3 regions of the Shewanella sp. SM95 genome follow, and region 3 is predicted to be linked to each of the others. Evidence: predicted binding sites of a transcription regulator. Region 3 holds the regulator's gene; each other region holds the start of a gene.

Evidence for each region. The regulator LexA, encoded in region 3, represses DNA repair genes until DNA is damaged. The targets are predictions, from matches to a motif close to TACTGTATNNNNATACAGTA.
Region 1: the regulator LexA is predicted to act here: its motif matches at 6,437-6,456, upstream of L5M29_RS13590 (LexA family protein).
Region 2: the regulator LexA is predicted to act here: its motif matches at 6,114-6,133, upstream of recA (recombinase RecA).

Annotation. Positions count from the first base shown of each region.
Region 1 is NZ_JAKKSE010000011.1:136,166-144,383, forward strand. Features, by position in the region: gene L5M29_RS13575 (hypothetical protein) at 1-204, opposite strand, end outside; gene L5M29_RS13580 (nuclease-related domain-containing protein) at 3,222-5,429, shown strand; gene L5M29_RS13585 (NERD domain-containing protein) at 5,550-6,323, shown strand; gene L5M29_RS13590 (LexA family protein) at 6,466-6,873, shown strand; gene L5M29_RS13595 (Y-family DNA polymerase) at 6,873-8,129, shown strand.
Region 2 is NZ_JAKKSE010000004.1:185,592-193,809, forward strand. Features, by position in the region: gene surE (5'/3'-nucleotidase SurE) at 1-445, shown strand, start outside; gene L5M29_RS07665 (protein-L-isoaspartate(D-aspartate) O-methyltransferase) at 442-1,077, shown strand; gene L5M29_RS07670 (peptidoglycan DD-metalloendopeptidase family protein) at 1,178-2,074, shown strand; gene rpoS (RNA polymerase sigma factor RpoS) at 2,155-3,135, shown strand; gene mutS (DNA mismatch repair protein MutS) at 3,268-5,838, opposite strand; gene recA (recombinase RecA) at 6,241-7,308, shown strand; gene L5M29_RS07690 (regulatory protein RecX) at 7,326-7,796, shown strand; gene alaS (alanine--tRNA ligase) at 8,116-8,218, shown strand, end outside.
Region 3 is NZ_JAKKSE010000014.1:89,954-98,171, forward strand. Features, by position in the region: gene plsB (glycerol-3-phosphate 1-O-acyltransferase PlsB) at 1-2,091, opposite strand, end outside; gene lexA (transcriptional repressor LexA) at 2,252-2,872, shown strand; gene L5M29_RS15345 (cell division inhibitor SulA) at 2,869-3,381, shown strand; gene coxB (cytochrome c oxidase subunit II) at 3,785-5,317, shown strand; gene ctaD (cytochrome c oxidase subunit I) at 5,327-6,919, shown strand; gene L5M29_RS15360 (cytochrome c oxidase assembly protein) at 6,921-7,502, shown strand; gene L5M29_RS15365 (cytochrome c oxidase subunit 3) at 7,499-8,218, shown strand, end outside.

The DNA.
Region 1 (8,218 bases), on a different contig from region 3:
TCCAATACAGATACCAAGAAAAGATGGCCCAAGAGCTGGAATTTGAAAAAGAAAAATAAACCACACTCCGACTTGGCCAGAAATTGTAAAAAAAATAATTAATATAATGTTACCTAATACATATATAAGCACAACATATCTAAGTTTGAGAAAGGTACTAAGAACAATAAACAATATTGTGACTACTAGAAAAAAATTAACCATAGTTTAGACCACCTCCGAGGATTGGCATTGAACATAACGTCTTAGTATTTATGCGCTGCACTGTTTGCAGGGCATAAATCGCTTGTTGGACTTGGCCGCTGCCACCTCCATGTAAATGGGTATAAATGATGCTATAGGAATTTGCTTTTTTGCGGTAGCGATTTTTTATACAGTTTGATGGGTAATTACTTGATATCGTTTCAGCTTTTTTCTCATCCTGTCACGCTTATTTTTGCTGATGAATCGCTATCTAACGACTCAATACTCCAAGGAACACACCTCCCCTCGGAGTTGCCGTGGGGCGAATAGACAAATGACACTAGTTTTGATCAAAGCACGTGAGCATGAAGCTCACGCAAAATGCCAGCGTGTTGCGCATGAAACAGACTAGGTAAGTTTGATTCAATGTAACGGTTTATCAAATCCCTCATGATCACACCTTACTTTTGGTAGTCATTACATTATGTATCTCAAATTATCAGATAATAAATGTCTGAACTTCGAGCTGCGGCAAACTTTGGGTAGAAGTGGGTTAAAGCCATCTATCGGGTCTAATTGCATCGTGATTTGAATATTTACAGGTTAAGTTAAGACTAATCCAGTTCAATCGTGAGTTCGGTTTAACCTATTCTTAGACCACTATTTTCACCTGCAGACGTGTCACTCGATCACCTTAAGCTTCATGGCTAGTCGCTGGCTTGGTACGGCGTACTCTTTACCTGTGCTCTTTTCATCTGCAGACGCGTCACCCGATCACCTTACGCTTCATGCTCAGTCGTCGGCTTTGCCCAATCCTAATGTACATCATGAGCTATGCGCAGTTATACGCTAATGCCGGTGGTCGATAATGGCACGTACCTAAGCGTGTTGTTCCGCTTGGTCCTATGATCTAGCCGTGTGTTTACCTGCAGATGTTTTAGTCGTTCAGGCATTTACTCATGTCTGTGGGTGAAGCCGGCATAAATAGGGCTGATATAGGTGTGTTGAGCGACGATGACGAGTGAGAATAGCGCACGTTTTCTTCATCTTAGTTGTTAATGGTATGTTTCGTTCTGATAGGGGGGAGCACACCATTATGCTTCAACAGTTCTTCGATGCGGCCTAGATAATCCCTAGATCCCCTCAAAAAGTTGGGAGCACTCAAACCCATGTGGCAGCTGGGCTACAGGCATACCGTTGCATCAACCCTACAGGAGGATGCAACGGCTCGCTTTTGTTGCTGTTGTGTTAACACTTGAAGGGCGTAAAGGGTAGGGCAAAAGGTGAGTTTTTTGGTAGTTCTGGGTGAATTGATGGCGCCTAAATGGATCCTTCTATTCGGCTCACTGTTTCGGTCGCGGCCTCATCCTGCGAAGGTGTTATCCGCTCCCCGTTTTTAGTCATCGAAAGCAGGCGAACTGGGATGATCTGCACACTGTTTTTGGGTGATTGAACGCGTTTTTAGGCTCATGCTGCCTTAATCTGAATTGTTATTGATATGTTTCTATTCAATGGGCGTTGTTCAGCGTGTTGCACCAATATGGTTCAACCGTTTTTGGATGCGGCCTAGATAATCCCTAGATAGCCTCAAAAAGTTGGGAGCGCTCTAGCCCATGCAGCAGTAAGGCTACAGACGAGTCGTTGCATCAACCCTAGTGGAGGATGCAATAGCGCGTATTTGTTGCTTTAGTGTTAATTGTTAGCGATAGGGTGAAGAGGGTAAAAGCCAAGGTTTTAGACGGTTTTAGGTGAATAGCGCTGTCTAGGCCTAGGCTCATTTTAACCGAGTGCCACTTTACCTATATTAGTCATCCTGCATGGATAGAAAGGGAGCGATGATCATGTGCAATTATAATGAATTTAGACTTTCTGATGGGCGGATTTTGTGTCTCGTCTATGCTCACGGTTTGATTGAAACCGAATGCGACACTTTATGATGATGAGAATCACTCTCAACTCGTTGTAGATGCGAACCATTATCATCGCGGGTCCTTCCGGCGCGGTTGATTGCGGGGGCAGTGACGCGCAGTGCTTCACTACATATGAGGATTTTAGAGGGCTTGGTTGTTGTTTTATTAACGGGCTTTTAGGGGGCGTTCATAATTTTGAACGCTATATATGGTGTTGATTATAAATAATTATTCTCCTTACTTTCTCAGAAGCTCAAAAAATAGGTATGCTCGGATATACCAACTTCGACAGATCGATTTTGTGATCCTTTGATCTTTGTTGAATGGGCCGATATTTTGCCTCTATTGCTAAGTGAGTCGCTATTAAAGTAGAGAGTAGTGAAGTAAGAAACCAACCTTTAGTTTGATTACATCAGAGCGCACCGCCAAGGCATATCGATTCGTTCTAGGTTTATCCCAAAATCAGTTAACTGATAACTAAATCATTCAAAATTTGCTAACCGGTTAGTACTGTATATGGTTACTGCGATTATATACAGTATTCTAAGGGGCATATTCTTCCCTTTATTACAGTCTCTGCGCATGCTGGGATCAGTGGTTTTGAGACACTTGCAGCTGAGCTTAAGTCTTGACGTGCGACTTGTGCAGCATCCTAGCGCTTCGTATGTGGAGATTACCGAGGGGGGATTTGATGCTGACTGAGGGGATTTATGATGGTGACTTGCTGATTGTAGATAGGCATATTACTGCACAGCATGGAGCTGACTTCATTCTGCTAATTGTGAACAGCCGCCTGTAGATTTGAAAATTCTCAATTAAAAGTGTCCAGTTTGAGTTGACCAGTACAAAAAGCCCTGTTCTAAAAGCCTAAAAAGCTCGGAAATCTGGTATCGTCTTGCTTCGGTCAACTGCTGATAATTCATAGTGATACTCTTTTACTTTGGCGAGATAAAGCGTACTACTTTCAGTAGTTGGCTTCTTCTACGACTCAATTAGAGTGTCCCAGTTATTATCTGAATTCTGGAGTAACTACAAAAGTAACTTGAGTCGTCTATTTTCAGATTAAGCCTAATGAATAAGGTAATTATTTGATATCTCTACCTAATAATATTGTGAAAGGATGCCTTGATGTTAGACCGTAAACAGAATTATTTTGAAAAGCTTTTTTTGCAATTCAAAGCCTTTCAGAATGAAGAATTTGCATACCAGCAAGTCCTAGAAGTTTATCTCTATAGAAAGCCTGCTAAAAAAAGCTTGTCGATTGTTAATCGAGAAGACTGCTTTTGGCATTCAACATTCATTTATGATTTCCCACCTCATCTGTTTGAATCTGAGGATTTTATCCTAGCCTTAGCCCGTTATTTTGCACAGGACATCGCTGCTAATCCTAAGTTTATCTCAATGGTATTAGCGAAATCGCCAAAAACCATCATAACGGCGATCAGAAGATCTGAGATAGTACTTAAGAAAGAGCATACTAAGTGGCATGAAATTAACCAGCTATCGAGCCAATACCCAAATATACTTGAAGGTTTGATTGAGACATGTCATCAATTCCAACAAGCTCACGAAGATAGAATAGGGCTGATAGCAAAGTACAGCAAACCATTTAAAGGTATATCTTTATTCGAGTTTTTGTCATTTTCTTCTGTATATTTTTTCAAATATCAAATAGAACAAACCATATCATTTGACGGTGGTGTGATAAGTGTAAACTCAAAGTTGAGAGCGCTTACGGAGTTAATACATTGGAAATTAAGACATTCACCAGATACTGACTTCCATCTGAATGATAATAAAATTGGTAAATCATTAAAAGCGTATCATGCCCCATTAGTATTCCCATCTAATGAAGACAGTACAGCTGCAGATTCATTACTGAATACGTTTAGTCAATTGATGCAAGTACAAGTCGAACTTGATGAGTTTTTGTCGCAAAGCGTATATCCATTTTGTTTTGACGATTCATTACATTTTTCAGTAACAAATGGAAGGTTAATATTTGAGCGTTTTGGTGAAGGTATAATTAATAATTGGGATCGTAATGGGAACAGACAGCAACTTCTTAAAGGTTACTGGTTTAATATAGCAATGGAAGAATTTATTACTGCAGGAATGGCCAGTGTACAGATTGGTTCTGTTGAACACCATGACAACAATCAAATCGCTTACTTAAAAGCCTTAGCAAGTAAGTTGGAACTACAGAAACTATATGGTTTTCAGGAGTTTGTTAAGCTCGATAACGGGTTTAACGTTAATTTATTCCAAGCTTTACTATCTTTAGAGCTCATGGTCGTATTTTATTTCAAAGAGAACATTGAATCGTTCTATCATGAACATGCTCAACTAGGTGATTGGCAAAAAGCCATTGGAATGGTTGCAATAAAAGGGATCGCTATAGGTCAAAATCGATTTCCTATAACTTGGTCTTTATGGAAAGAGAAAGTTAATAACATTGTCGGTTGGACTGTTTCCAAAGACTTACCTAAAGGGAGCATTAAGGCTGCTGAGGCTATTTTAGAGTTTTGGTGCCTTGATATGAAAAAGCTCAGTATTGAATTACGCCAATCGAAGTTTGAAAAGATACAACCACTTTACGAAAAACCAGTTTTTAAAATCGGCAGTCATTGTGTTCAACTTCCTTGGTTGATGTCTACACAGTATGGTTCGCTGAGTGCAGTGAATAATCTTCGACGTTTTGCCAATCTGCGCAGTTCATTAAAAGACGAAACAACAAGAATAGAAAATCAGTTAGGTGATGCATTCGAAGGCCGTGGCTTCAATGTGATACGAAATTATACTGCAAGTACTCCAAGTGGGATTGAAGCAGGTGAGATTGATTTAATTTGTGTCATAGATAATATTGTCTTTATCATTGAAGTGAAATCAACATACTACCGTACAACTCACTCTGAGATATTTCATTACCGGGATCGTACATTACGTAAAGCTGGTATACAGGTAAGGAAAAAAGTTGAAGCGTTTGAGGATAATCTTGGCATAAATAAAGAACTTAGACAAATTTTAGGTTTAACGGTTGAAACACCAAAAGTTAAAGGTTTGATTGCTGATACTTCACTCGAGTTTGATCATGACTATTTCGCTGGTTTTATGAAAGTAAGCGTTGAAGAGCTTTTGATTGCATTGGCTGACAATGCTCATTATTTATGTAATCAAGAGAAAGAAATTACATTGTCTATGGCATCAGTTAAACCTGTTCATTTATCTTCAGAGCCTTATTCTTTGTATCCATTGGGATTTAATGGCAAAGAGTTTCTGAGGGTAATCGAGGAATCGCTTGTTTGGGCAAAGGCTGAGTTAATACATCAACCATAAGCCCTTTATAAGGAAGGCAGGTTGTATTATGCAGCTAACACATAAATAAAAGCAGCTAATCGGGCCGCAGGAGGTATCTAGTCTCCCCTGTGGCGGGCGTTAGTTGAATAAGGAAATTCCGTGGATATATTCGGATTACTGTCGGAAGCTTTAGTTCAAGTTTGGTATTTAATACCTTTATTATTCATCATCTCGCTTTTTAAGAGTCGGTGGTTTAAAGGTGTGTTCGGTGAATTTCTGGTAAACAAACTACTGGCACAGTTGCCAACGTTAGATTATACGTTGGTAAAAGACGTTACCTTGCTAACTGAAGATGGTACGACCCAAATCGATCATATTGTAGTATCTAAGTTTGGTGTTTTCGTGATCGAAACTAAGAACATGAAAGGTTGGATTTTTGGTTCAAAAAATCAAAAACAGTGGACTCAGAAAATCTATCGTCACTCTTCTAAGTTTCAGAATCCCCTTCATCAGAATTACAAGCATGTTAAAACGCTGGAATCATTGTTAAACATAGACCCATCAAAAATGCACTCAATAATAGTATTCATTGGTGACAGTACGTTCAAAACGGATATGCCTGAAAATGTCACCTATGCACGAGGCTGTTTAAACTACATCAAGCAGATCGATCAACCTGTTTTTTCGGATGCAGAGTACATTCAACTCATTGATATTATAAATAATACTAAACTTAAAAGAGGTGTTGTTACAGACTTTAAGCATCGAAAGCATATTAAAGAGCTGGTCGCATCAAAAGAGCCAGTAAAGCTATGTTCGCGTTGTGGTTCAGAAATGGTTCTGCGTGAAACTAAGCGTGGTGAGAATAATGGGAAACAATTTTGGGGTTGCTCTGGATTCCCCAAGTGTAGATCTATAGAAAAACTCAACTAAAAACGCCTCCACCGCGGTGAATTATGACGTGGGGTTTGATAAAGAAAAGAACCAATGGTGTTACATCGAAACATCACAATAATTCTTGCCAGTTACCTAACAACGCCTATAATCACTGTATATAAAAACAGTGGTGTTGACTATGCGTATTATCTCCATCTATGCCAGTGCCGGTATTACTGGCTTCGAAAGCCCTGCAGCTGAATATAGTCAGCTGGGTCTCAGCCTTGATGAGCTGTTAGTTGTGCATCCCAGCGCGACTTTTATTGGTGTCGCAAAAGGTGACTCAATGCAGGGCGTAGGCATTTTTTATGGCGATTTACTGATTGTTGACCGCCAGGAAACCGCGCGTCATGGTGATGTGATTGTTGCCAATTTCAACGGTGAATTTGTATGTAAAATCCTTGATAAAACGCATCGCATGCTGCTGTCATCGAATGAACAGCACCAACCTCAGCCTATTCACGACTACGATAATTTTACGATTGAAGGTGTTGTTATTCGTTCAATTCGTTGTCATCGCCAAAGTCCATTATTAGCGGACATCTGATGTTTGCCTTGGTAGACGCCAACAGTTTCTATTGCAGCGCCGAGCAGGTTTTTAGACCTGATTGGCGTGGTAAGCCAATGATTGTGTTGAGCAACAATGATGGCTGCATTGTAGCGGCAAACAAGCAAGCGAAAGAACGGGGCGTTCCTAAGTTTGCACCATACTTTCAAGTCAAAGACCTGTGCACGAAATTAGGTGTCATTGTTTGTTCAAGTAACTATGAGCTCTATGCCGATTTATCTGCAAAGATGATGAATATCATTGGCCGATTTGCACCAGAGCAGCATGTCTATTCGATTGATGAAAGCTTTCTCTCCTTTAAAAATTGTTACCCCGCCATTAAGTGCTTACAAACCCAAGGCCAGTTGATTCGAAAAGCGGTTTGGAAAGAGACACGTTTACCGGTTTGTGTCGGTATCGGCTCAACACTCACACTGGCTAAAGCGGCCAATCACGCGGCAAAGAAGTTACCTGGCTATCAGGGGGTGTGTGTTATCGATAATGAACAAGACCGGATTTCAATTTTACAATCAATGAATGTGAATGACGTCTGGGGCATTGGGCGCAGGATAAGCAAAAAACTTGAATTGATGAACGTAAAAACCGCCTATGACTTAGCCAAAATCCCTGCAGGTTTAGCGCGAAAGCAATTTAGTATTGAAATAGAACGCACTGTGCGTGAACTCAATGGGCAAGCGTGCAAAGTGTGGGACGAGGCGAGGGCGGATAAGAAGCAAATATTCTCGACTCGTAGTGTGGGCGAGCGTATTACCGAGTATGAGGATTTACTGCAAGCCTTAAGTAAACATGTGGCGATTGCCGCAGCGAAAGCGCGTAAGCAAGGTTCTAGCTGTAAAACCATGTTGTTGTTTGCCAGCAACTCCCCCTACGATGAACGCCCTACAGGCTTTAAAACCTTAGTGCACTTTGCTTGTGCCACCGATTGCAGCATTGAACTCACTCAAGGTATGACACAAGCAGCATCTCAACTTTTCCGTGCAGGCGTACGTTATTATAAAGTCGGTGTAGGCCTGATCGATTTGGTCAGTACCCAGCATGGCCAGTTAGATTTATTCAATGTCTCAAAAGCCAAGCCCGCGTTAATGAAGACTCTTGATTGCATCAATCAACGTTACGGCACAGACACTTTATTCATTGCTGCCCAAGGTATCGAGCAAAAATGGGCCATGCGCCGCGAGTTGCTCACCCCACAATACACAACCAAGTGGCATTGTCTGCCCGAGATAAAGTGTTGATATCTGGCAGTAGATGGATTTACAGGTTTATTCCTTAATGTGACTTTAGAGCAACAAGAAACACACATTGTGACACATGCTAGTTGATC
Region 2 (8,218 bases), on a different contig from region 3:
ATATTCGGGGACGGTTGCCGCCGCGATGGAAGGACGCTTTTTAGGTTTTCCTGCAATAGCGATTTCGCTTAATGGCCGTAAATTCGAACATTATCAATCGGCTGCTGTTTATGCTCGGCGGATAGTTCAAGGTTTGTTGGCCCAGCCTTTGGCAAAAGATCAGATCTTAAATGTGAATGTGCCTGACTTGCCACTTGATCAAATTAAAGGGATCAAAGTGACTCGCCTCGGTGCTCGTCATAAGGCCGAAGGCATAGTGCGAACGCAAGATCCTGCCGGACGTGAAATCTTTTGGCTTGGTCCACCAGGACAAGAGCAAGATGCCACAGAGGGCACTGATTTTCATGCTATCGCCAATGGCTATGTTTCAATTACGCCCTTGACGGTTGATTTAACCGCCTACGGACAACTAACGGCATTGCAAAATTGGGTAGATAAAATATGACTCGAGTTGCCTTAACATCGGCGGTGAATTTAGCTAAAAAGCTTCAAGATGCGGGGATCCGTAATCAAGCCGTGTTAAAGGCGATATCGCATACGCCGCGAGAAATGTTTCTCGATAATGCGCTAGCCCATAAAGCCTATGAAAATACGGCTTTGCCAATTGGACAAGGGCAAACTATTTCGCAGCCTTATATCGTTGCCCGTATGAGCGAACTCTTACTGCACAAGATGCCACAGCGAGTGTTAGAAGTGGGGACGGGATCGGGCTATCAGGCAGCCATTTTGGCTCAATTGGTGCCTCAGCTTTGTACTATCGAACGGATCAAAGGTTTACAAATTCAAGCAAGACAGCGTTTAAAACGATTAGATTTGCATAATGTGTCGTTCAAATATGGTGATGGTTGGTTGGGATGGGCTAATCGTAGTCCGTTCGATGCCATTATGGTGACTGCGGCGGCGGCGACTATACCAGAAGCTTTGCTGTCTCAGTTGGCTGATGGAGGGGTGTTAGTCTTACCTGTGGGAGAGGATACTCAACAATTGATGCGTATTACGCGCACTGCTGACCGCTTTAGTTCTGAAACCATTGAAACGGTTAAATTTGTACCTTTAATTAATGGAGAGTTAGCTTAACCTTGTGTTGTGCTACTGTGTTAAGCGAAGTGCTTGTTTTGCACAGAAGGCGTCATTTTCTCATCATAAACAGTAATACAACCTTACCAAGGAGTTTTTATTGTTGAATGCGGGTTTACTCTTAAACCTTTGCTTTATATTTCTGCTTGTAGGCTGTAGCTTTCAGGCCAGCAGACCCGCACCCGTCGAAAATATTTCCCATAGCTACTCTAAAAATAGCAAAGGCCACATTAAATCGAATTCATATAAAGTTAAAAAAGGTGACACTCTCTACTCTATTTCTTGGGCTGCAGGGAAAGACTTTTCTGAAATAGCTAAACTTAATCAATTAGATAACCCTTATACAATTTACCCTGGACAGATTTTATATTTATCTAATGCTAAATCTAGTAACCAATCAAAATCTACGACTTTAGATGGAAATATAACGGGTAATTCAGATGCTAACTCAAGTAAAAGTGATAAAAAACAATTAGATGATAAGGTTTATCAGTCTAATGCTAAGTCAAGTGACGATCTGAAAAAAACACTTGATCAGAAAGCTAAGCCCGCGTACCTTGTAACAAGTTCCCAACAAAATGTTAACCAGCTAATGGTTCCACCCACCTCAACACTGCCAGCCAGTGTGAGTCAGTGGCAGTGGCCAGTAAGAGGGAAGTTAATCGGAACTTATTCTGCCAATGAGCAGGGAAATAAAGGTATTAAGATCGCGGGAAATCGGGGAGATATCATCAAAGCTGCTGCAGATGGGCGGGTGGTATACGCAGGAAGTGCTCTTAGGGGTTACGGTAATTTAGTGATTATTAAACATAGTGACGATTACCTTAGTGCTTATGCTCATACGGACAAGATCTTAGTCAAAGAAAAGCAACATGTCCTCGCAGGGCAGACTGTTGCAAAAATGGGCAATACAGGTGCCAATCGGGTAATGTTACATTTTGAAATTCGTTACCATGGACAGTCTGTAAACCCACTTACTTATTTACCTAAACAATGATTGTTTGGGGCCTTGTTGGCAAATGGAGGATAGGAAATTGCACTAATTCAGCAGTTTAATTAGGTTTGGGAGATTTGATCATGAGCCGCATAAATAGCACTGCCGCAGAAGCACTAGTAGATTTTTCCGTAGAAACCGTAGACTTTGATCTTGAAAAAGAAGAAGTTGCCACCGATCTAGTCCAAGAGCTAGGAATAGAACAACAGGTCCAAGATGACCTGCAAAAAAATCTTGATGCCACTCAACTTTATCTAGGTGAGATTGGTTTTTCCCCACTGCTTAGCGCAGAAGAAGAAGTTTACTTTTCCCGTAAGGCCTTAAAAGGTTGTGCAAAATCCCGTAATCGCATGATCGAAAGTAATTTACGTCTCGTCGTAAAAATTGCACGTCGTTACAATAACCGCGGCTTAGCACTGCTCGATCTTATCGAAGAGGGTAATTTAGGTTTAATTCGTGCCGTAGAAAAGTTTGACCCAGAAAGAGGTTTTCGTTTTTCAACCTATGCGACTTGGTGGATCAGACAGACGATTGAACGCGCTATCATGAATCAAACTCGTACTATTCGTTTGCCGATTCATGTTGTTAAAGAACTCAACGTATACTTGCGCACAGCCCGCGAATTAGCACAAAAACTGGATCATGAACCTACAGCGGAAGAAATTGCTGAAAAACTGCAAGTTTCTAGCTCTGATGTGAGCCGCATGCTTAAGCTGAATGAAAAAATTACCTCTGTTGATACGCCTTTGGGGGGCGATAACGAGAAAGCATTATTAGATGTATTGGCCGATGATGATAGTGTTGGCCCTGACTATAAAGTGCAAGATGAAGACATCTCTAACTCGGTGGTGAAATGGCTTAACGAGTTGAACACAAAACAAAGAGAAGTATTAGCCCGTCGTTTTGGTTTGTTAGGTTATGAACCTTCTACGCTTGAAGATGTGGGGGCTGAAATTGGTTTAACCCGTGAACGTGTTCGTCAAATCCAAGTGGAAGCATTAAAACGCTTACGTGATTTATTGGGTTCTCAAGGTTTATCTGTTGAAGCTTTATTTAGAAACTAATATCTGTCTTCTGGTGCCTTTCAGAGAAGCTATCCAGGAAATGCACTTAGTGTGAGATCACGCCATAAAGTAAAACGCCCACTATAGAGTGGGCGTTGTTATTTTTAGGCTTTTATTTAGATCACCTGATGTCTAGCTCAAGCGTTTCAGTTCATAGAGCAAATCAAGCGCCTGTTTTGGCGTTAAGTTATCGGGATTAATGCTACTTAATTTAGTCAAAGCTGGATTTTCAACCGGTTCAGGTAAAGCGAGTAAGCTTTGAATGGGCGTCCTCGTTCCTTCTGGTTGGTGATCGCGACTCTCCAATTGCTGCAATTTATGTTTCGCTGCTTTAATCACTTTGTTTGGCACGCCAGCAAGTGCCGCAACTTGTAAGCCGTAGCTTTTACTGGCTGCACCTTCCTGTACCGCATGCATAAAGGCGATGGTATCATCGTGCTCTATGGCATCAAGGTGCACGTTATACACGCCTGTCATTAGCTCAGGCAATTGAGTTAATTCAAAATAATGGGTGGCGAATAGGGTCATAGCCCCGACTTGCTGGGCTAAATATTCCGCCGCCGACCAAGCTAGCGATAAACCATCATAGGTGGATGTTCCACGGCCGATTTCATCCATTAACACTAAACTACTGGCAGTGGCATTGTGCAGGATGTTGGCCGTTTCAGTCATTTCGACCATAAAGGTTGAGCGGCCAGAGGCCAGATCGTCTGATGCGCCAATACGGGTAAAGATGCGATCAATCGGGCCAATCAGGGCGCGATCTGCTGGAACAAAACAACCAATATGGGCCATTAGTGTAATCAAGGCGACTTGGCGCATATAGGTCGATTTACCGCCCATGTTGGGTCCGGTGACAATCAACATACGTCTTTGATTGTGCAAGGTCACTGGGTTAGCGATAAACGGCGTTTGGCTAACACGCTCCACCACTGGGTGGCGACCAGCCTCTATCTGTACGCCGATATCTTGGCTCAGCTCTGGACAAGTGTAGCCTAAGGTTTCGGCACGCTCGGCAAAGTTACTCAGTACATCAAGCTCAGCCGCTGCTCTAGCAAAAGACTGTAATTCATGTAATTTCGGCAGAATAAGATCGAATAACTGTTCCCATAACTGCTTTTCGAGTGCCAGCGCTTTACCTTGGCTCGAGAGGACTTTTTCTTCGTATTCCTTAAGTTCGGGCGTGATATAACGCTCCATATTCTTAAGTGTTTGGCGGCGTTGATAATTGAGCGGTACTTGTGAGGATTGCAGGCGGCTTACTTCGATGTAATAGCCGTGTACGCGGTTATAGCCGACTTTAAGTGTATTGATGCCAGTACGTTCTTTTTCTCTGGCTTCAAGTTGTACTAAGTAATCACTCGCTCCTTCGCTCAGACCGCGCCATTCATCTAGTTCGCTGTTGTAGCCTTCACGGATCACCCCGCCATCGCGGATAAGCATAGGTGGATTATCGACTATCGCGCGCTCAAGTAGGGCTTGCTCAGCGGGGAACTCGCCTAAGTGTTGACGCAATTGAGTCGTGTGCGGCGCGCTTAGTGTACTTAAACTCTGTTGTAATTCAGGCAATAAGCCCAGAGCTTGACGTAAACGTGCAAAGTCCCTTGGACGGGCAGTGCGCAGGGCTAACCTTGCCATGATACGTTCGATATCGCCAAGTGCCTTTAACTGCTCATGCAAACCTTCATGGGCTGCGGTATCGAGGAGTTCAGTCACCGCCTGTTGGCGCGCCTTGATTTGCTTAGGATCTCGCAGCGGCTGATGGATCCAGCGTTGTAACATACGACTGCCCATAGGCGTTGCCGTGTTATCTAATACTGCGGCTAAGGTATTATCGCGGCCACCGGCAAGGTTTTGAGTGAGTTCTAGATTTCGGCGAGTTGCCGCATCGAGTACTATGCTATCGGTTTGATTGAAGCGGATAATGGCATTGATATGGGGCAGTGCCGTGCGCTGTGTGTCTTTGACATATTGCATCAAGCAACCCGCAGCTTGCAGTGATAAACGTGCATCTGCGATACCAAAACCATGTAAGTCTTTAGTGCCGAACTGGGCCAGTAGTAACTTGATACTCGTATCGTAATCAAATTCCCATTCAGGGCGACGACGTTTACCTTTAAAACCGTTAAGTAGACCTAGTTCGCCAAAGTCTTCACTGTAGAGGATTTCAACGGGATTAGTGCGTTGCAATTCCGCTTCTAATGACTCTCGCGTGTCGAGCTCTGCAATCACAAAACGTCCGGATGAAACATCTAATGTGGCATAACCAAAACCGACTTTACCTTGATAAACCGCGGCTAACAGATTGTCTTGGCGTTCTTGTAGCAACGCTTCGTCGGTTAAGGTGCCTGGTGTGACAATTCGCACCACTTTACGTTCTACGGGCCCTTTAGATGTCGCGGGATCGCCAATCTGTTCGCAAATCGCAACTGATTGACCAATTTGAACTAATTTTGCAAGATAGCCTTCCACAGCATGGTAAGGAAGTCCCGCCATCGGAATAGGATCGCCACCACTTTTACCGCGCGCAGTGAGTGAAATGCCTAATAGCTCAGAAGCGCGTTTAGCATCGTCATAAAACAACTCGTAGAAGTCACCCATGCGATAAAACAGCAACATATCGTGATGTTCTGCTTTCATCGTCAAGTACTGACGCATCATAGGAGTATGTTTTTCTAAATCATCGGTATCAATTACATTCATTAAATCGTTATCGTCCGTTGTGACTGCCTAAAGGCGATACAGTTTGTGTGGTTAAGGGTGATTAAGCGCTATGGAAGCGGAAGACTGCTGTACAATTTTCAGCTAAAAAGACCACGCAAAATTTGTTGCGCCAATCTTAGCAATAATTTAGCGAAAATTGAGCCCTTAACGATGGATATTGATCAAAGGGAGCTATTATCTGATTTGATATTCGCTAAAACCTTGGCCATATTAAAAATCCTATCAGCTAAAAATAATTCAGTCACAGGTCTTGATACTGTATGATTGTACAGTATACTAGTCAGCAGAATTAAGACAAAAAGCACGGCTTTTTGAATTACCCGTTTGTAAATTGAATATCACTTTTGACAGCTTAATGCTTGTCTTGATGAGGGAACAGGAATGAAGGTCGATCCAAATAAAGAGAAAGCACTTGCTGCGGTATTGATCCAAATTGAGAAACAATTTGGTAAAGGCTCCATCATGAAGCTGGGCGAAGATCGCTCTATGGATGTTGAGACCATTTCTACTGGTTCTCTGTCTCTGGACGTTGCTTTAGGTGCTGGCGGTTTGCCAATGGGTCGTATCGTTGAGATCTATGGTCCTGAATCATCAGGTAAAACAACACTGACTTTAGAAGTGATTGCGGCAGCGCAACGTGAAGGCAAAACCTGTGCCTTTATCGATGCAGAGCATGCACTAGACCCTATTTATGCTAAAAAATTGGGCGTAGATATTGATAACCTGCTGTGTTCGCAACCGGATACCGGCGAGCAAGCGCTTGAGATTTGTGATGCTTTAACTCGCTCAGGTGCTGTTGACGTTATCGTAGTCGACTCAGTGGCGGCATTAACGCCTAAAGCTGAAATCGAAGGCGAAATTGGTGATTCTCACATGGGCCTAGCGGCGCGTATGATGAGCCAAGCTATGCGTAAACTTGCGGGTAACTTAAAGCAATCTAACACCTTACTTATCTTCATCAACCAAATTCGGATGAAGATTGGTGTGATGTTCGGTAACCCAGAAACTACAACCGGTGGTAATGCGCTGAAGTTTTATGCTTCTGTTCGTTTAGACATTCGCCGCACTGGTGCCATTAAAGACGGCGATGAAGTGGTCGGTAACGAAACTCGCGTTAAAGTGGTGAAAAACAAGGTTGCAGCGCCGTTTAAGCAGGCTGAGTTCCAAATCCTTTATGGCCAAGGTATTAACCGTACTGGTGAGTTAGTTGACTTAGGCGTAGCCCATAAGTTGATTGAAAAAGCGGGTGCTTGGTACAGCTATAAAGGTGATAAAATCGGCCAAGGTCGTGCTAATGCTGGCAAATATCTGACTGAAAACCCAGCTATTGCGGCTGAAATTGACAAGACGCTACGTGAGTTGCTTTTGAGTAATCCGAGTGCCTTGGCTGCCAAAGCTGATGATAGTACTGAGGACAATATTGATTTAGAGACAGGCGAAGTATTCTGAGTCAGTCAGCCCATCAAATTGCGGTCGCGCTGTTAGCGCGCCGCGATTATTCCCGTTTACAAATCCGCGATAAATTGCTCGAAAAAGGTTTCGAACTTAACGATATCGAACCTGTACTCGATGCTTGCGAATCCTCCGGTTTTATTAATGATGCTCGTTATGCCGAACTGTTGGTGCGAAGCCACATCAGTCGAGGCCACGGTGCAATACGCATCCGCCAAGCAATCGCACAGAAAGGCTTATCTAAAGACTGCATTGAAGCCGCTTTGGTTAATTGTGATTGTGATTGGTTTGAGCTAGCAAAAGATAAAGCCACCAAAAAATACGGCATTCCCCGTGTGACAGAAGTGAAGGGCTCTAAAGCTCGGGATCTCATCGCAAAGGAAAAGGCCAAACGAGTGCGTTTTTTAATGGGCCAAGGCTTTAGGTACGATCAAATCACTTACGCACTAGATTCAGATCCCAATGATCTCGATGAAGATTATTAAATTTGGAGCTAAGACTGTAAAAGCTCATCTAAATATCATCAATGGGTATTGTCCATTTCGTACTTCACATTAGACTCACTTGCTTAAATATTGTCCGTGCCGCGATAAACTTACGCCGTCTTTATTTGTGCTTTATCCTGTCGTTTTGCTTCTAGTGACTCTGGTGTGGGCGATTCACGCTAAAATATTAAATTCCTGATGTGTATATCACCAATCAAGACTGGTCGTCCTTCCTTAGTCTGCTTATAATGCTGGGCAAATAGAAATACGGCTAGCCTAAGGCGTAGCTGGTAATGCTTACCCAATTCAGGATGATTTCATGTATCAAACTACAGCAGAGCTCAGAAGCGCTTTCCTCGAATTTTTCCGCAGCAATGGTCATCAAGTTGTGGACAGTAGTTCATTAGTGCCAGGCAACGATC
Region 3 (8,218 bases):
TAATAGTTGGCTAGTGTGTTCAGGCACGACAGTTAAGGTATCAGTCTCAACCACTAACCCTTGTTCAATGAAGAAATCCAGCACTTGATTGACATAGGCAGGTACATCCTTAATGCCCATGAAGAGTTCGGCTTTCAGCAGTGGATAAAAATCGGCAACGATTGACACAACTTGCTGACGCGGGATCTGCTCATTATGCGTTAAACAACTCGCAATTAATGACGGTACAATAAATAAGTGGATGATATTGTTACGATAGTAAGTCATAGACACTGCCTGACTCGTCTCGATAGACACAATTTCACCTAAAGGATCGGCGCAAACAACAAACTTGTTCAGCTCTAAACCTTGCTGCACTAAATGCTTACCATCACCTTCGGCAACCGAAGTATAAGTAGTGTAAGGCACTTTTTTGAGTAGAGTCAGATACAGATCAAGCTGACGTTCCAGCAGACTGCGCTCTAAGGCATTTTGATCTGTGGCCAACAACACTAAACTCGTCAAGGTCACCGAACTCGCCGCCGCCGCATCGTTAATATTCGTCATCACTCGATTCGCCAGCACGTTTACCGCTGGCGTTAACCAGCTTGGTTTTTGCTCAGGATCATCGGCCAACTCAGTACGCCAGTTTGGCGCGCGCTCATTTAAGAAGTTTTGCAGAGTAATCGGCTCGCCAAAGTTCACATAACCTTGGCCGAAATTACCAAGTTTGCGAATCGCACCAAACACCTGCCACACAGATTCTTTTTTCTTTTTCTTACCACTTAACTCTTTATGATACGTCGCCACTTCCATCACATGGTCATAGCCTAAATACACAGGCACTAGCGTGACTGGACGCTCGATACCGCGCAGCACACTGTTCATCGTCATGGCGATCATGCCAGTTTTCGGCGCCAACAGACGGCCAGTACGTGAACGGCCACCTTCGGAGAAGTATTCCACCGAATAACCTTTAGCAAACAGCTGATCTAAATACTCACGAAATACTGCGGTGTACAGCTTATTGCCATTAAAACTACGGCGGATAAAGAAGGCACCACCGCGACGGAACATAGGTCCCGCGGGCCAGAAATTGAGGTTAATGCCGGCAGCAATGTGCGGCGGAACCATGCCTTGATAATACAAAATATACGATAACAGCAGGTAATCCATGTGGCTGCGATGGCAAGGCACATAAACAATCTCGTGGCCATCGTGGTGTAACTGCCGAACTTGCTCGGCGCCTTTAATGTTGATCCCGCTGTAAAGCTTGTTCCACAGCCAAGTTAAAAAACGCTCGGCAATACGCACTAAACTGTCTGAGTAATCGGCAGCGATTTCATCGAGATACTCAATAGCCGTCTCGCGCGCTTGGGTCTCAGAAATCTTTTTACTGGCGGCTTCTTCTTGAATCGCTTTGCGCAGCGACTCAGATTTGAGTAACGAATGAAACAGTGCTTGGCGGTTTGGCAGCACAGGCCCTGTCATTACCTTACGTTGACGACGGAAATGCACGCGCGCAACCCGTGCTAACTTATGGGCAATCCCCATGTCGGTGCCATGTTCGTCAGCCATGTAACGCAGGGATACGGCATTCGAAAACTGCACGAAGTTATGTCGACCTAAGAACAGAATCATCAAGCACTTGCGCAACCAAGTCGGGTTTTCCCGCTCAAATACGGCCGCCTTCATAGTGTCGTCTTCTTTCCCTGGCGTGCGACCCCAATACAAGCTCACGGGCACCAGTTGAATATCCAATTCAGGACGTTCCTTATGCACGGCTAACAAACGCATAAAGCATTCGAGGAAAGGCTCATTACCAGCACGTTCGCCAAACAGTGGCTTACGTCCTTGAAGACAGACAACCCGAGGCGCAGTCACACCATTAGCCACTAGAGGCTCATAAGGGCTTGGTAAGCCTAACTTAGCCGTTATTTCGCTCAAAGCAGCGATGTCACTGAGGGATTCTGTTTTCATCACATAAACAAGGGGTCTGGAAGCATCCAGATTCAGATCGGCAAAGGGATCCTGAGGCACCACAATAGTGTGCACTAAGTGTTTTTGGATCCAACGTAATGATTTCAACCAAAGAGAGTCGTGTTTAGGCATTATTCTTATGCAATTAAGTGCGTTTACTAGCCCGATAGAATACCAGACTATGGGCAATATTCGCTAATTCTCTCCAACATAGCTAAAAAGTGGTTAATACTTGCGCTGCAAATAATACTGTATATACTAACAGTAACTGTATAGAAAAACAGGAAACACCATGAGACCTTTGACGCCACGCCAAGCTGAAATTTTAGAGCTAATTAAACGAAATATTGCCGATACTGGCATGCCACCCACTCGGGCAGAAATCGCAACCCGTTTAGGTTTTAAGAGCGCCAATGCGGCTGAAGAACATCTTAAAGCGTTGGCAAAAAAGGGCTGCATTGAGATCATGCCAGGCACATCTCGAGGCATTCGTCTGCCTGCGGAAATCGAAGATTTGACTGAAACAGGTTTACCGCTCATCGGCCAAGTGGCCGCGGGTGAACCTATCCTCGCCCAAGAACATGTTGAACAGTACTACCAAGTCGACCCAAGCATGTTTCATCCCGCCGCCGATTTTTTACTGCGAGTAAAGGGCGACAGCATGAAAAATATCGGTATTCTCGAAGGTGATTTGCTGGCAGTTCATAAAGTAGAACAAGCTAGAAATGGTCAAGTGGTTGTCGCTAGAGTCGATGACGATGTCACTGTTAAACGTTTCGAAAAAAAAGGTAATGTAGTCTATCTACATGCCGAAAATGAAGATTACTCCCCGATTAAAGTGGATTTAGGCTTCCAAAGTTTAACAATTGAAGGACTCGCCGTCGGTGTGATCCGTAATGGAGATTGGCTATGAATAAACTACTTGGCAATGCCCCCCGCCATCCGGGCTTGTGGCTCGATGAAGTCCGTGATGCCGACTATGACTGGCACCATGCGCCTATCGCCTGTATGCCAACCAAGACTCAAGGTCGCCAAGAATTAATTCATCTGAGTGCACAACTCGCTCAGTTAAGCCAACAGGGCCGTTGGTTAGTGCTCATCAACCCTCCAAGTATTGGCTACAAGCAAACACTCGCTAGCGCAGGTGTGCGTATGGATAGAGTTTTGCTGGTACATGCTAAAGATGAAGTCGAAACCCTGTGGGCGATGGAAAAAGCCCTAACAAGTGGTACGTCCAGTGCAGTCATTACTTGGACTCAATCATTAGATGCGCGGGATAATCGACGCCTACAAATCGTGGCTAAAAGTGCCCGAGCTATGGGTATAGTGCTTGAAGACGTAAACAGTCACTTACATGCCGACGTACGCATTGAGCAAGGCAATCTCTTCGGTCAGCAATCTTTTTTTAGCGCTGTACATTAAATATTCATTTAATTTTTTACCTTGAAAGCCGCCTCACCTATGAATGTGAGGCTTTTTTTTGGCAATTTTTCAGATAATTAGATAAATAAGTGATCTTGATCAATATTTAAACAGCAAGTATGGTTGGTTAAGTCGGTGGTGATATATCACCTTCCGTGGTCAATGAATCGAGTATTTATCGAACTCGAAGCGCCACTAAAAATAGAGAACAGATTTATTTCAGCAGTATGTGCCAGCGTGGCTAATTACCAGCAGTAACAATACTTGATTAAAAGTAACAGCCGCCAACGCACGTTGAAGTCAAAAAAGCTTTTTTGGGAACTGAAGAGTTTGCATAGAGTTGAGACTTACTGTGTTGCTCTTCTTTGTAGTTGCTATTCGCAATTGGCAGAGGAGAAGTCTTGTGAAGCAATTGTTGTATTGTTTACTCGTGGTGCTTTTCGCACCACCGTTGACCGCCGCGGACATGCGGTTCAACATGACCCCTGGCGTGACCGAGATCAGTGGCAAGGTTTATCACTTGCACATGACCATCTTGTATATCTGCTGCGCAATAGGCCTAGTGGTCTTTGGCGTCATGATTTACGCCATGATCAACCACAGAAAATCCAAAGGCGCTGTCGCGTCCCACTTTCACGAAAGCACTAAAGTTGAAATCGCTTGGACGATTCTGCCATTTATCATTTTGATCTTAATGGCGATTCCAGCGACAAAAACTTTAATCGCAATGGAAGATCCCAGCAACGCCGATCTCACCGTAAAAGTCACGGGGTCCCAATGGAAATGGCATTACAGCTATTTCGATCAAGATATTGATTTTTATAGCATACTGACAACACCCAGAGCACAAATTGAAGGCACCGAAACCAAGGGTGAAAACTATCTATTGGAAGTCGATAAACCGCTCGTTCTACCGATAAACCGCAAAATCCGCTTTCTGATGACTTCAGAGGATGTCATCCATTCTTGGTGGGTACCCGCCTTTGCAATTAAGAAAGATGCCAACCCTGGATTTATCAATGAGGCTTGGACTCGCATCGACAAACCCGGCATTTACCGTGGTCAATGCGCCGAGCTCTGCGGTAAAGACCATGGTTTTATGCCTATCGTAGTACAAGCGTTACCTGAAGCCGAGTTTGAGGCTTGGGTAACAGAGCAGAAACAAGCCGCAGGTGCTGCGGCTGAAGCCGCTCAAGCCGCTTTATCACAAACCCTAAGTAAAGAAGAGTTGATGACTCAAGGTGAACAAGTTTACCTCGGGCACTGCGCAGCCTGCCACCAGCCCAATGGTGAAGGGTTGCAAGGCGTATTTCCGCCCCTTAAAGGTAGCCCGATTGCAACGGGACCACTCAGCGGTCACCTTGAAATTGTGCTCAACGGTAAAACGGGTACTGCCATGCAAGCGTTTAGTAAGCAATTGACCGCACAAGAAATCGCGGCAGTGACTACCTACGAGCGGAATGCTTGGGGCAATAATACTGGCGATGCAGTGCAAGCCAAAGACGTCAACGAGTACATGAACGGCAATTCTGCACAAACATCCGCCGCGGTACCAAGCAGTACAACTCCGACACCCGCACCTGCAGACGTCTCAGCTGCAATCGATCCCGCAAGCCTCCCCACACTCAGCCATGACGCCCTCATGGCCGAAGGTGAAACTGTCTACGCGACCTTCTGTGCTGCCTGCCATCAAGTGACAGGTGCAGGAATACCACCCGCCTTCCCCGCGCTAGTGGGTAGTGCTATCGCCATTGGACCAGTCGCCAATCACATCGATATTGTGATGCACGGCAAAACGGGCACGGCTATGCAGGCATTTGGCAAACAGCTTAGCCCACAGCAACTTGCAGCAGTCATTACCTATGAACGCAATGCTTGGGATAACAATACCGGCGATACAGTGCAACCTGCTGATATCGCAAGTCATGGACAGTAGGGGATAATGATGAGCACTACGACTCAAGATCAAACCGCAGCCCATGATGACCATCATCATGGTGCGCCAAAGGGCATCATGCGCTGGCTGCTAACCACCAACCATAAAGACATAGGTACTTTGTATTTATGGTTCAGCTTCATTATGTTCTTAACCGGTGGCGCTATGGCCATGGTGATCCGCGCTGAACTCTTTCAACCTGGATTACAATTGGTCGAGCCCAACTTTTTCAACCAAATGACAACTGTTCATGGGCTGATCATGGTATTCGGTGCGGTAATGCCAGCCTTTACAGGGCTCGCTAACTGGCTGATCCCTATGATGATAGGGGCGCCCGATATGGCGCTGCCACGGATGAATAACTGGAGTTTTTGGATACTCCCCTTCGCCTTCACTATCCTTCTCAGTTCGCTATTTATGGAAGGTGGCGGACCTAACTTTGGTTGGACCTTCTACGCACCACTATCAACAACTTATAGTCCAGATAGCACGGCGCTCTTTGTATTTTCTATTCACATCATGGGGATAAGTTCGATCATGGGCGCAATCAACGTGATTGTGACCATAGTGAATTTACGCGCGCCAGGCATGACATGGATGAAGTTACCATTGTTTGTGTGGACTTGGCTTATCACGGCATTCCTACTGATCGCGGTTATGCCCGTACTCGCTGGCGCAGTGACTATGGTGCTGACAGATAAGTTTTTCGGCACGAGTTTCTTCGATGCGGCTGGCGGCGGCGATCCTGTGATGTTCCAGCATATTTTCTGGTTCTTCGGCCACCCTGAAGTCTACATCATGATCTTGCCGTCCTTTGGCATCATCTCTGCCATAGTCCCAGCCTTCAGTCGTAAACCCTTATTTGGCTATGCATCCATGGTTTATGCTACGGCTAGTATTGCAATTCTGTCGTTCCTCGTGTGGGCGCACCATATGTTCACCACAGGTATGCCTGTGTTTGCCGAGCTGTTCTTCATGTATTGCACTATGTTGATTGCAGTGCCAACTGGAGTGAAAGTGTTTAACTGGGTTGCCACTATGTGGCGCGGCTCACTCAGTTTCGAAACGCCCATGCTGTTTGCTGTAGCCTTTATCATACTCTTCACTATTGGCGGTTTTTCGGGATTAATGCTCGCCATTACACCCGCCGACTTCCAGTACCACGATACTTATTTTGTTGTGGCACATTTCCATTATGTGCTCGTGACTGGTGCGATTTTCTCCATCATGGCAGCGGCCTATTACTGGCTACCTAAGTGGACGGGACACATGTACAACGAACGACTGGGACAATGGCATTTCTGGTGCTCGGTGATTTCAGTCAATGTGCTATTTTTCCCGATGCATTTCCTTGGGCTGGCAGGAATGCCAAGGCGTATCCCTGACTACTCGATTCAATTTGCCGATGTTAATCAAATCGTCTCGATTGGTGGGTTCGCCTTCGGCTTATCGCAATTGATTTTCTTAGTTTTAGTAATTAAGTGCATCCGTGGCGGCGAAAAAGCCCCCGCTAAACCTTGGGAAGGTTCCGAGGGTTTAGAGTGGACATTGCCAAGCCCTGCGCCTTACCACTCCTTCACGACACCACCTGAGGTGAAATGAAATGGCAACCCAACACCAGCAAGATAAATCTAAGTCAAATCGTAAACTTATCAGCATGTTAGTTATCGGCTGTATTGGCATGTTTGGCTTTGGATTCGCGCTGGTGCCGCTCTACGATGTGTTGTGCGAGCAACTCGGTATCAATGGAAAACCCTCCAATACCGCGAGTAGTTATCAAGCAATCACAGTAGATACAAGCCGAATAGTGACTGTGGAATTTATTTCTCAGGTACAAACAGGCATGCCATGGACATTTGCGCCACAAACCAAACGGCTCGAAGTTCACCCTGGCGAGCTAATCCATACGGCATTTTTGGCGCGCAATATGTCCGCTAAAGCAACGATTGGCCAAGCGATACCTTCAGTTTCGCCCGGCCAAGGTGCAGCTTATTTTAATAAAACAGAATGCTTTTGCTTTAATCAACAACCCTTAGCGGCGGACACTAGCGCTGAGCTGCCGCTCATTTTCTATGTGGATCCTCAGTTACCTGAGTCTATCCACACTCTGACCCTCTCTTACACTCTCTACGACATTACCGACAAGCAGTTAGCGTCTGCCATAGAGCAAGGAGCTGCAAAATGACAACGAAACATCAGACTTACTACGTTCCATCCCAAAGTGTCTGGCCTATTATAGGTGCCATTGGCTTGTTCTTAATCGCCTCTGGTGCAGGCCTTTTCGTGCAGCAGTTGAAATCAGGTGCATCCGGTGGCGGTTATGTGCTGCTGGTTGGGATCGCTGTGATCCTATTCATGCTGGTGGGTTGGTTTAGAACCGTGATCCAAGAGTCGATGGCAGGGCTCTATTCTAGCCAAATGGATCGATCGTTTCGCCAAGGTATGAGCTGGTTTATTTTTTCGGAAGTCATGTTTTTCGGGGCTTTTTTCGGGGCACTATTTTATGCCCGCATGTTCGCAGTGCCTTGGCTCGGTGGCGCATCGAATAATGCCATGACCCACGAAGTGCTCTGGCCTCAGTTTGAAGCTATTTGGCCGCTCATAACTACGCCAGATGGCACTAAAACCCAAGCCATGCCATGGACTGGACTGCCATTAATCAACACTATCGTACTGCTAACCTCCTCAGTTACCTTACATTTCGCCCATGTCAGCCTAGAAAAAGGTAAACGTTCTGCCATTACTCTCTGGCTTGGTATCACCATACTCTTGGGTATGGGTTTCCTTGCCTTACAGGCAGAAGAATATATGCATGCCTACCGGGAAATGGGACTCACCCTGACCTCTGGGATTTATGGCAACACCTTCTTCCTGTTAACTGGCTTTCACGGCATGCATGTC